One region of the Paenibacillus donghaensis genome, then DNA from elsewhere that is predicted to be linked to it. Evidence: riboswitches for the same ligand, from Rfam matches in the RefSeq annotation. Region 1 holds a riboswitch; the other holds the start of a gene.
The links. A riboswitch is a leader RNA that binds a small molecule or an ion and turns the genes downstream of it on or off. The one in region 1 is predicted to bind cyclic di-AMP.
Positions count from the first base shown of each region.

Region 2: linked by a shared signal. The riboswitch ahead of B9T62_RS13105 (NfeD family membrane protein) and the one ahead of B9T62_RS32505 (C40 family peptidase) in region 1 are both predicted to bind cyclic di-AMP.

Region 1 covers NZ_CP021780.1:7,160,868-7,166,960, forward strand. The annotation lists gene motA (flagellar motor stator protein MotA) at 1-784, opposite strand, end outside; gene B9T62_RS32480 (hypothetical protein) at 988-1,281, shown strand; gene B9T62_RS32485 (4a-hydroxytetrahydrobiopterin dehydratase) at 1,518-1,805, shown strand; gene B9T62_RS32490 (c-type cytochrome) at 1,929-2,285, opposite strand; gene B9T62_RS32495 (GNAT family N-acetyltransferase) at 2,448-2,948, opposite strand; gene B9T62_RS32500 (C40 family peptidase) at 3,210-3,701, opposite strand; cyclic di-AMP (ydaO/yuaA leader) riboswitch at 3,707-3,849, opposite strand; gene B9T62_RS32505 (C40 family peptidase) at 4,218-4,646, opposite strand; cyclic di-AMP (ydaO/yuaA leader) riboswitch at 4,704-4,841, opposite strand; gene B9T62_RS32510 (hypothetical protein) at 5,061-5,897, opposite strand; gene B9T62_RS32515 (M1 family metallopeptidase) at 5,903-6,093, opposite strand, start outside.
Region 2 covers NZ_CP021780.1:3,047,738-3,053,830, forward strand. The annotation lists gene B9T62_RS13095 (GerAB/ArcD/ProY family transporter) at 1-768, opposite strand, end outside; gene B9T62_RS13100 (spore germination protein) at 805-2,229, opposite strand; cyclic di-AMP (ydaO/yuaA leader) riboswitch at 2,505-2,690, shown strand; gene B9T62_RS13105 (NfeD family membrane protein) at 2,858-3,394, shown strand; gene B9T62_RS13110 (flotillin family protein) at 3,417-4,838, shown strand; gene B9T62_RS13115 (hypothetical protein) at 5,033-5,221, shown strand; gene B9T62_RS13120 (ABC transporter permease) at 5,495-6,093, shown strand, end outside.

The DNA.
Region 1 (6,093 bases):
CGCCTCCATCCCGCTCGCTGCTCAGTTTGGCCCGTTCCGTAGGGGTAAGGAAGACCGCCAGCTTCTGGTTGATCGCTATCGTTGAGACGCCTGATTGAATCGACAGCAGGCCTTCCACCATCATCAACCGCACTTCAATTTCACGCTTGGAGAGCCGCTTAAGCTTATTAGCCATCGGATGCCACATAACATAACCGGTGAAAATCCCCAGCAGGGTGGCGATGAACGCCCCTGCGATGGCATGGGCCAGCTTGGCCATGTCGCTCATATCGGCCAATGCGGCAATCAGACCGATAACCGCACCAAGTACACCTAGGGTTGGAGCGTACATCCCTGCCTGAGAGAAGATCAGTGCCCCCGCCTTATGGCGGTCCTCTGTAGCATGGATATCCTCCATCAGCACATCGCGGACGAATTCCTGATCATTGCCGTCAATAATCATCCGCATTCCGTTTCTGAGGAAGTTGTCTTCGATTTCATCTACCTTGGATTCCAGCGCCAGCAAGCCTTCGCGGCGGGTAATGGAAGCCCAGTCCATGAATGTCGTTATTAATTCTGCCTTGCTGACCATCTTCTTCTTCACAAAAAGAATCTTAAACAGCTTGGGAATGTTCTTGACCTCCGACATCGGGAAGGCCATGAAGATCGAAGCGACTGTACCTAGAAAGATAATGACATAGGCGGCGGGGTTGTTTAAGCTTGCCAGAGGAGCGTGCTTCAGCAGCATCCCCCAGAGGACTGCGACCAAACCAAAAACCAAACCGAGTATTGATGAAATTTCCATTATGCACCTCGTCCATGAGTTTTAAAAAAGTGATCCGGCTATGCCGCGTTTATCATCCTTGAAGAGCGGCGGGACACTTAAAGTGAAAAGACTAACGTATATTCTTATTTATCGTCAGCATTCGCTTTTTTGTGAAGTCATATTTTCGGCTATAATGGTAAAGGTAAGTAATTATTCATTGTGGAGAAAACGGAGTGATATACGTGGGTGTGAAACATGGCAGAGATTACAGTGAAATTTTGACGGAGCTGACCGAGGCGGTCGGACGGATTACGGACGGGTATGTATTTTTTGAGATGGAGCCTGACGAGTGGCAGGAACTGCCGCAGGAATCCAAGATGGAGGTCTGGGAGGCACTGGCAGAGGACCTATTCTTCGCACTCGGCAACGAGCCGGTGATTCAAGTGGGGAGCGGTGTTGTGATCTATGATAAAGAGACGCACCGTATTAACATTCTGCTGGGTGAGGAAGATCTGGCTTCGGTGGTGCTTGTCTGACACCGGCCCTGCCGGGCTTAGTCTCATCATTTGCCCGCAATCAACAGCCCGTGGTAAGATTGGTAGAGCCTTGGAGTTATATTAGCCGGGATTTCAGAATACATTTAACCGAAAATTGCCGTTATCTTGGCGCATCCCTTGGACCTCAGAAGCTAAGGGATGTTTTATTTAGCAGATAAGTGGAGTAGGCGATTCTGGCGGGTTATGTTGCTATTCTTAGTAAGGGAGGGAAATAATTGCTATTAACAGAGGAAGAACTGCGTGAGCAGGTAATCAAGCTTGAAGGCTGGAAGCTGGAAGAGAGTACACTGGTGCGCAAATATATGTTCAGCCAGTTTATGAAGGGCATTGCTTTTGTGGATGAGGTAGCCACGATCTCGGAGGCCTTCGACCATCATCCCTATATCACGATAGATTACAAAGCGGTGATTCTGCGGCTGACATCCCATGAAGCTGGTGGAATTACGGCTCTGGATGTCCGTGAAGCGCATGAATTCAACGAAGCATATGACAAAAGCCGTTAGGCGGCTGCCCAGATAAGCCGGGCACCGTAATAAATAGCAAACACCCGTGCCGATTAGGACAACAACAGGTCCTGGGCACGGGTGTTTTTTGTGCATTGCTAAGATAAGGAACGGGGGTTCGGTTCATTTCTTCTCGGCCAGCCACATGGCGACATTGGCGATTTCCTCGGGAGCCAGCTGCTCCTTGAAGGATGGCATTTGTCCGCGTCCTTTGGTGACTATGCTATAGATTGCCTCGGCATCATGCTCTGCGCCCGCCTGCTGAAGGCTCGGGCCCATTCCGCCCTGCAGCTGGTCGCCGTGGCAGGAGATGCAGGTGGCCTTAACTACCTCCTCAGCGGCTGCGGCGTCCAGCTGTACGGCCGGCATAGCCGGTTTCTGCTCCTCAGCAACCTCTTCCTTGCCGGGCAGAGCAAACATCAGCACAATCGCAAAGGCACAGGCGGCAAAAAACAAACCGCTCATGATCCATTTTTGCATCGTCATCCGTCCTTTCAGGGATGCCGCCTCTTGTAGAGGACGGCAAAGCCGTTTCTTACTTAAGCTGCTGCTTATAGTATAGCTTATGCTAAAGCGTTATCATAGTATTTGTGTCAAAAAAATGAACAGGGTTTATGCTCAATTGTATAGGAGATTGAGGCATTAGCTCTGCCGTTGCGTTGGGTCATAGACCATGCAATAAAACGGCTTCTCTCCGGTCGGAGTCCGCTTTTCATAGGTGTCGGTAATGGTGAATCCGCTCTTGCGGTAGGTCCGGATCGCACGCTGGTTCCAAGTGAGCACCTCCAGGTCAATCTCCCGCTCCGGATACCGTGCTAGAGCCTTCTTTACAATGGCGTTCATAAATGAAGAGCCCAGCCCCTGGCCGCATAACTCCGGGCGCATGCCGATTCCCAGCCGAACCACGCCTTCCATAGGAAAAAGCTGTGCGAATCCGCATAAGTCACCCTGGTCATTAATAACAGATACATATTGTTCTTCACGAAGCTGAGGGTCGCCGAATTCAATGCCAAGCTCCTGCATCTGCTTCCAGGGCATCCAGCCATAGATGTTGTACGGCGGCTGGTAATCCCACTGGCAAATATCCTCACCATGCCCGGACTCCATCGGTACTACATGAAACGTAACGGGGGAAGAGATCATAAGGCAACGAGGCCTCCTTTCGCGTGCGAAATACGATATATCTAAATTATATCCACTATCGGCCTGATGCGACGCAAAAATAACTGAACAAGGCTGAAACTTGACAAATTACAAATTATATTTTATTAAAATGGATTTTTCGGCAGATTTACTGTTTGGCACTCTATGGGAGGGGTAAATAAAAAATATAGACAAAAATAAGCTCCTTCCCGGAGAGTTGTGGCAACAACCTCGGAAAAGAGCTTCTGTAAGAGCTACTTATTATTCAACATTGTCATTGTCTTGAACATCGCTGGCAACATCATGGTAAGCATCTGTACTCATGATACGTTTAGCGCCAACGTAACGGTCAACGTAATAGCTGTCACTCAGTGTGCTGATGGTTACACCGCGTTTGGATGATGCATGTGCGAACTTGTCGTCGCCAACATAAATTCCAACATGGGATACACCTTTGCCGCTTGTATTGAAGAATAGAAGATCGCCTTCTCTCAGGTCACTGCGTGAGATCGCTGTGCCCATCTGGTATTGGGAACCGGATTGGTGAGGAAGATTAATGCCGATCTTGTCAAACACATACATGGTAAATCCAGAGCAATCAAATCCGTTGGTGGAAACTCCGCCGGATACGTATTTCGTTCCAAGAGTGTTGTCGATTACCTTATCCATCTTGGAATCGGCGAAAGCGCTTCCTGCTCCCATAGTGAGAACAATGGAAAAGCTGAGTAATGCGGCTGCTAACTTCTTCTTCAAAAGTGTATACCCCTTCCAAATGCCTACGAGGTTAGCTTAAGGGTTCGGTTGAAGGTCCCCTATGACCCCTCTTAGAATAGGAGGTCAATTCACCCAAAGTTGGTTCCCCCGTTTCCCTGATTGTTAGGGAACTCGGCACATACTGTTTGATTAGGATTAGCTTGTAACCAATACATGACAAAACCTTAGCAAAACATAACTGAATAATTACAAAAATGTTACTAAAACTTCACTGCGATTATTGTAACAAAGAAGCTGGCGCTTGGCAATCACTTATAACATATTAATGCAGAAATATTAGCTGAATTGGAGATTCAGAGCGGCAAAATACTGGGGAGTACGCGGCTTTGTGGTATTTTTACAAATTTTTCTTGAAATAATGGGGAAAAGCTGTTTCGCGACGGATCGATCGGTGTAAAAGGTAGAATAAGGAAAGAAAAAAACCGAACCTGATTACGACAATAATCAAGTCCGGGTGGTTAAGTCTATGATAGGGGTTAAGGTTGTGGGGAAATTTCAATCGTAGGCCACAGCTTGGTACGAGGACGTACTCATAACTCTTTTGGCGCCAACGTAGCGGTTGGCCCAATAGGCTTGACTCAAGGAAGTGATGGTAACACCACGCGATGAGGATGACTGCGCGAACTTGCCATTGCCAACATAAATTCCAACATGAGAAATTCCGTTGCCGAGCGTGTTGAAGAATACCAGATCGCCGGAGCGCAATTTACTTTTCGATACAGTAGTTCCAACATTATATTGTGCTTTCGAGGTGCGCGGCAGGCTGAGGCCCATCTTGGTGAAGACATATTTCGTAAATCCAGAGCAATCGAATCCGGATGTGGTTGTTCCTCCGGTTCTATATGTCGTTCCCAGTGTTTTTGTAATAACGTTGTCCATCTTAGAATCGGCAAAAGCGCTGCCTCCGCCAATCGAGAATGCCATAACAAGCCCTAATGCAGCTGCGACGAATTTTTTCTTAAAGAACTGAATCTTCAAAAGATGTACTCCTTCCAAGGCCTGCGAGGTTAGCTTAAGGGTTCGGTAGAAGATTCCCTATGATCCCTCTGTTACGAGATCAATTCACCCAAAATATGGTTCCCCCACTTCCCGGTGCAGGGAATTTGGCGTGTTATGCACCAGAATAGTGACTTTCAATCGTTGTCAGAACCGACGGTTTGCATGCAATTATGAATAAAACAATTCAAAAGATTACAAAGTTGTTACTAGTAGTACAGGCATCATTGTATCAGAGGATTTAGAGTTTTGCAAATCTTCTAAGCAGATGTGCACAACAAAAAAACCACTGTCCCAAACCTGGAGGCAGTGGTTTTCTATTATGTCCAAATATTGCCTGTATTATTGTGGAAAGCGCTTGCTGTGCCATAGATGATATTGGGCAGCTACTCCCCACATTCGGAACAGGGTGGCAGGAAGCGGGCAGAGCTGGCGGACCAGGAGTGCAGATAGGCCCGGAGCAAAAATACCAGTGAGGCCGCTAATCAGCAGCAGGGCTAATCCGCCAGCCCCCAGTACAAGCGATATTAAGATTGCTGAGAACAGAACTTGAAAGGCAATCAGCAGCGAAGAGAACATTCCGTTTCCAGCCGTACAACCAAACTGCATATAAAGAATGAATAGCCGCACCAGGTAGAGATAAACCAGCCAAGCCAGTATATAGGGGACCACTGTAAGCAGTTTTGAATAATCCATAACTGAGGAGAGCAGCAGCCCGTACACTTTGGGGGCAAGCCACCAGAGCGGAAGCAGTGCCAGCAGCCACTCCACCAGGCTAAGCAGCAGTACAGACAGTCCGTGCAGCTTCATGCCGGGAAAAAAGAACAGACCGCGTTCTCCCTTACTCTCCTGGTGCAGCTCGTAGATTAGCCCTGCCCTGATAAAGGGTGAAGCAAGCAGCCGGAGCAGGGAGAGCGCAAGCAGCATCAGGAGCCACCCGTGTACCGCAGAATCTGAGCTTAAGGCAAATTGGCCTTCAATGTAGAAGAGCAGGCGCCCCAGCGCACTGCCGCCTGCATCGGCGGTAGGGTAATGCTGCATCACAGGGATCACCGCCGACCTTACGAACCGGTACAGAAAATAGCCCCACAGCAGCCGGTAGATAAACAGCAGGATAAGGATATAGGACTGCTCCTTCATGCTGCGCCAGCCACGGGTTAATGAAGTTCTCACCATCATTCACCTCACCAGACCAATGTATTAAGCGCTGTTTCCAGCAGTTTCGTCAAACTTAATGTCCAGCGGGAAAGTGATTTGCGGTCAAGCTCCGCCAGTCTGAAGTTATTCAGGTGCTTGCTCTCCAGCAGAACCGTATGGCCCGGGTCGATCTCCGCCGACAACAGGGGGCTGTTGTGGGAGAGCTGAAAGGTGGTTT
Region 2 (6,093 bases), 4.1 Mb from region 1:
CATTAAGTAAATGACCGGTTCGGGAATCATTTTGATTTGCTCGGAGTTAAAGAACATCAGACAGGTAGAGACCACGAAGAAATAGAACAGAGTCACAAACAAGTTAGAGAGACTGACCGTTATCAATTTTTGTTTATCTGTACCTTCAGACAGCGGGTAGATGATCAGCATTAATTCGAAACCATACATAGATATGGTTGTTTCCTTTGCTCCTTTTACGATATTCCAGAAACCTTTTTCCAATAGCGGTAACATATTTTCTAGATGGGCTTGAGTTAATCCATAGATGATAAATAAAAACAGTGGAATAAAAAGCATGGAAGCTAGCGTATAAAATCTTGCCAATACTGTCAGCTTTTCTCTTGCGAGATAGAGAGTCATGATAGAAAAAAGAGCTAGTACAGCCCATCTTGGCGTAGTTTGCAGCATCCATCTCCGGAGCACCTCAACGGCACTAAGCATAATATTGGAGCCAAGCAGAATAAAGTAACCGATGTACAGAATAATCAATAGACTGCCAATAATCGGGCCTCCAAGTTTTATGCAAATACCGAATAGGTTAAGACCGGGGAATTTCTTCAGCAGGACCCACAGGAGAATGATGACAAGTTGGGTAATAACCCCTGCAACTAAAACAGAAAGTCCACCTCCACCTTTGGCAGTTTCGTTAAGTTTGTTAGGAAGAGACAGAATACCAACACCGATTTGGGCTTGAATAATAAAAAGGAAGAGTTGTCCCCTTGTGATCTTTTTTTCTTTTTGAGCCACCGTATCAACTCCTGTAAGTACTGTGTAGATTAATGATCATTTATTCGTTTTTGGGTTGCTTGTACTCTTTCGGATGGACCAAATTGGAAAGCGTACGAAGGTATCCTTCAGGCCTTGAAAATTTAACGGACTTAATGGTCTAAGGTAGGGTTGCCCAAAAGATTCTAGCTTGCACAAATGTATGAAAATGAGTGTTAACCCAAATGATATCCCAATATATCCGAATAATGAGGCAGCAATCATCAATGGAAACCGCATAAACCGGATAGCAGAGCTCATTTCGTTGGAAGGGATAAGAAAAGATGCAATGGCAGTCAACGCTACAACAATGATCATCGAATAAGAAACCAGTCCTGCCTTAACAATTGCATCCCCGATAACCAACCCCCCAACAATCCCAATAGTCTGACCTACACGGTTGGGCAGACGAAGTCCTGCTTCCCGCAACAGTTCGAATATAAGTTCAAGCAGCATCGCTTCAATCAGCGGAGGAAAAGGGACCCGGGTCAATAAACCTTGAATCGAAAAGAACAATTGCAAGGGAAGGACATTGGAGTGGAAAGAAACAGTGGCAATGTAGAGCGCTGGCAACTGAAATGCTGTTACAAAGCCGATCAGACGGATAAACCGGACAAAAGAAGCGATCATCCATCGATTGTTATAGTCATCCGGTGTCTGATAAAAGCTGAAGAAGCTCGCCGGCAAAATCAAAGCTGTAGGGTCCCCATCCAGCAGTAGGGCGACATATCCGTCCAGTAAATAGGATGAGGTATGGTCCGGACGCTCCGTATTGATTAGTTGTGGAAATATGGAGAAGGAGTTATCCTCCGTCAATTCCTGAATAAAGCCAGTGGTGATTACCCAATCGAGCGAAATCTTCTTTATTCTTGATTCTACAATCTTTATCAATTCAGGTTTGGCGATATTCTCCATATATACCATGCCTACCTGTTTGGGGGCGAATTTTCCAAGTGTGAAGTAGCGGACAATAAGGTTTGGGGATGCTATTTGTTTCCGAATCAGGTATAAGTTAACCTTCATCTGTTCAATAAAACCGTTATGAGGTCCCCGAATAACCCCTTCATTCTCAGGTTCGCTAATGCTTCGTTCGTATTTGGCAGGAGTGAAGAGGACATAAAATTCAGACGTTCCTTCTAAAAAATAAAGACAGCTTCCTTCAAGAAGCCCCTGAATACCTTGGTTTAGTTCTGTTTCCAAACTGAAACTAAGTGTTGTGAACAGCTCAGGAAGGTCTTTGTCCTGATTACGGCTAAAAGGAACAATCACATTTCGTTCAATCAAATCTGTATCAGTGAGAGACTCCAGATAAATGACCATTCCTTCCTTTCCGTGAAAGGATAAGCATCTTTTTTTGAGGTCACTTGTATAGAACAGTGCGGCTTCGATGTAATCGGAATTTTGATCTACAGAAGGAAATGAGGTCTGAGTTTGGTTAGTCATTATAAGGCGCTCACCTTTCGATTAGTTTTGCTGTTAACGTTCCCGAATGATTTGCAGAATATTCCTGACGGGAACTTTAATGTGTGATAGAAATGAGATAAGAGTTCTGAAGCGGAGCGAAAATGAGCAAATCATCGACCGCTTAAGAACAAAACCAAAGAATGCGCCTTCATTCGTGAAGAGGGGGCATTTTGGGCTTCTTTTGCCATCCGCAACGTTTTACATTAAATGGCCACAGGCGTAAGATTCAATCAATAACCGAATGTAATATAACTGTTCTCAAATGGCTGAATTCCGATAGTGGGAACGGGGGAACCAATGGTGATTGCGGCTTTCGCTCTGATGCTGCCGCTCACTTGGGGTGAATCCTTGCTGCGTGCTGAGAAGCCGATCTGGCAAGGTAGGGCAATCTCGCTGCCCGAATCCGTCAGCTAACCCCGTAAGCCTCGAAGAGAGAGGATGAGCGCCATGATCGATTAACCGACCACGGAGAGCCCTGACGCTTCTGTGGTCTTTTTGCTGCGCATGCAGAAAGAAAAGTTGGTCTGTATGAAGGACTAGAAATCTCATAACAACGAAAATCAGAGACATTAGGCACTATCTAAAATGCTTTAAAGGGGGGATTGTTATCGTTACTGTATTTATCGTGTGTTTCTGGGTTGGATTAATGCTTCTCCTCAGCGGCGGATTTCATGGGCATGGCCTGGCGGGTCATCTGCATGTGGGAGGTGGCGATGCTGGTGGTCCGGGCTTTGTGCCCATACTCCCTCTAATGGTGTTTGTCGCGGTCTGGGGTGGCACTGGTTATGTGCTTACCCGGTTCAGCGGTATGAATATGCTTGCAGTGGTGCTGATCTGCACCGTGGTTGCCTTGCTTCTGGGTTGTCTGATGTATGTGGTGCTGGCCCGGGTGATGACTCGGTATGATAGTAGCATGAATAAAATGGATTATGAGCAGGCGGGACAACTCGGGTACATCAGCATTTCTGCAATGGATGGAGCTGTTGGAGAAATGAAATATGTGCTGCATGGAACGATGCGTTCCATTGGAGTGCGGGCAGAAACCGGCCAGCAGCTCGTGAGGGGCGACAGGGTGATTATTCTAAAGGTGGATAAAGGAATGGCGGCAGTAACCCTCTTCGAGAGGAAAATCGACCAATTATAAATAACGGGGAGTGTCGAACCGAATGGTTATTCTTTATTTAATCTCGGCAATTGTTGTTGTTATCCTGCTGGCTTTGTTCAGTATTGTGAACGCTTATAAAAAGGTTCCGCCCAATCAGGCGATGATTGTGTACGGCCTCGGCGGAAAAAGAGTGGTTCAGGGCGGCGGGACGTTCGTCATCCCCGGCTTCCAGAACAATAAGACCATCTCCATGATGCTGATGAGCTTCGATGTCATCCCTGCGCAGGCGATGTTCTCCCGGCAGGGCATCAAGCTCAACCTAGAGGCGGTAGCTCAGATTAAGATTAAAAGCGATCCTACCGCTATTCTGACTGCCAGTGAGCAGTTTATCGACAGGCCGGAAGAAGACCGCGAGACGATTATCCTGCATTCGGTGGAAGGCCATTTGCGCGGCTTGATCGGACAATTAACAGTGGAATCCATTCTAAAGACACCTGACGAAATCAACAGCAAGATGCGGGAGACCTGCTCGGAAGACCTCGACAAGATGGGGCTTGAGGTGGTCAGCTTCACCATTAAGAAAATTACTGATGACAAAAGGTATATCGACAATATGGGGGTTCCGGAAATTGAGCGCATCCGACGCGATGCCAGCATCGCCAAGGCGGAAGCGGAACGCGACATTCAGATCAAACAAGCCGAGGCAGAGAAAGAATCCTCCATTGCCAAAGCCAATGCGCATCAGGCCACCATTGAAGCGGGAACCGCTGCTCGGGCCAAGGAATCTCTGTTCGAGAAGGATTTGAACATTAAGCAGGCGGACTTCAAGCTGGAGACTGAAGTGAAAAAAGCACAAGCGGATCTTGCGTACGAATTGCAGCAGAACAAAATCAAGCAGTCGCTGGTTACCGAACAGGTCAAGATCACGCAGATGGAAGCGGAGGCCAACCGGACCGTCCGGGAAATCGAAGTTGAGCTGAGACAGAAGGAGTTGGAGGCAACGGTGATCAAGCCTGCTGAGGCGGAGAACCAGGCTACGATCATGAGAGCGGAAGCAGCCAAGCAGCGGCAAATTCTTGAGGCGGAAGCAGAGGCGGCCACAATTACCAATCGGGGGCTAGCAATAGCGGAAGCAGAACTGGCGAAGGGGAAAGCCAACGCGGAAATTGTTCAACTGGCCGGTGCGGCGGAAGCGGGGGCACTGGAGAAGAAAGCTGAAGCGTACAAACAGTTCACGCAAGCCGCACTTATAGTGGAATTCTTGAAGGTTCTGCCAGAGCTGGCTGACAAAATCGCTTCCCCGCTGGCCAAGGTCGATAAGATTACAGTGATATCCCAGGATGGAGCTTCATCCGGCGTGAACAAAATTACCGGCGATATCGCCAAAATCATGGCCCAAGTTCCTGAATTGGCACAGACGCTTACCGGTATGAACGTGACAGAGGCTCTCAGCGGACTGCTCGGCCGGGATAAAGAGCAATAATTCTATAGCTTCGTAAACTTAGTATAGAAGGGATCTGAATATCAAATAGCTGATCCCTTATAAGAACTAAAGAGAAGCTGGATTTTGAATTTCTTGCATAAGCACCGCTCTATTATGGAAAACTTCTGTAGTGCGAATAAACAGCATGATTCCATTTTTGGAGACTTATTTTGATTTCCTAGGAGGTTAACATTATGACAAATCAGGATCCGCAGGAGCTTCTTAAGCGTAAACACGAGCTGGATGAGCAAAAAAGGCAGTTCACAAATTTTTCCCGAAGTGTTTGCGGCCATGGTGAGTTAGAAGCAGGCCAGGAATTCAGTAATGACCGTCTGCCTGACGATCAAAACCGTATGAAATCTGTTGAGAATAAACGTGATTGAACTTAAGAAAGCTATAAAAATAAGCCGATCCTTTACTGGATCGGCTTATTTTGTACCCCTGAGAGGGGGCTTGTTTTATAATGGTGAACTCGAATCTTCTATAAATACAACCAATGCTCCCCAAAGGAATTCAGAAAAAAATTGCTGTAGCCCTCCCACATTTTAATTTATTACAAAATTCATTTAAGGGAGTACATTTTCTTATTTGCTCCGGTAGGTATAATGAAGGACAGGACATGAGAGCTCCTTAATACAGCCGGAGGGATGAGAGAAATGAAAGCGGTTTTAGACAGTAAACGAAACCATATCGGAATAAAAAGAAGAAACACTTTTTGGCTCAGGATAAAAAGAGATGCCATCCTGTACGCCCTTTTGCTGCTGCCTCTGTCGTATATTGCCATTTTTAAATATGCTCCCATCTATGGATTGATTATGGCATTCCAGGATTACAACATTTTTGAAGGAATAAGGGGTAGCGAGTGGGTTGGACTGGATGTGTTCCGGTTTATTTTCCAGCAGGACAGCTTCTATCGTGCACTGAAGAATACGCTGGTCCTGAATGTTCTGGATTTGATCGCGGGATTCCCGGCGCCTATTCTGCTGGCGATTCTGCTCAATGAAGTGAGACAGGCAAAATTCAAGAAATTGACCCAGACCGTGCTTTATCTGCCTCACTTTATGTCCTGGGTTATTATTGGGGGTATCGTATACCTGATGTTCTCCAATAGCGGTATGGTCAATAATTTCATGGCTAGCCTTGGTTTAGAGAAAATCGAGTTTCTGTCGCAGAAAACACCTTGGTTGATCACTTATATCTCCGTTGGCGTATGGCAGAATGTCGGATGGGGGACCATCATTTATCTGGCAGCCAT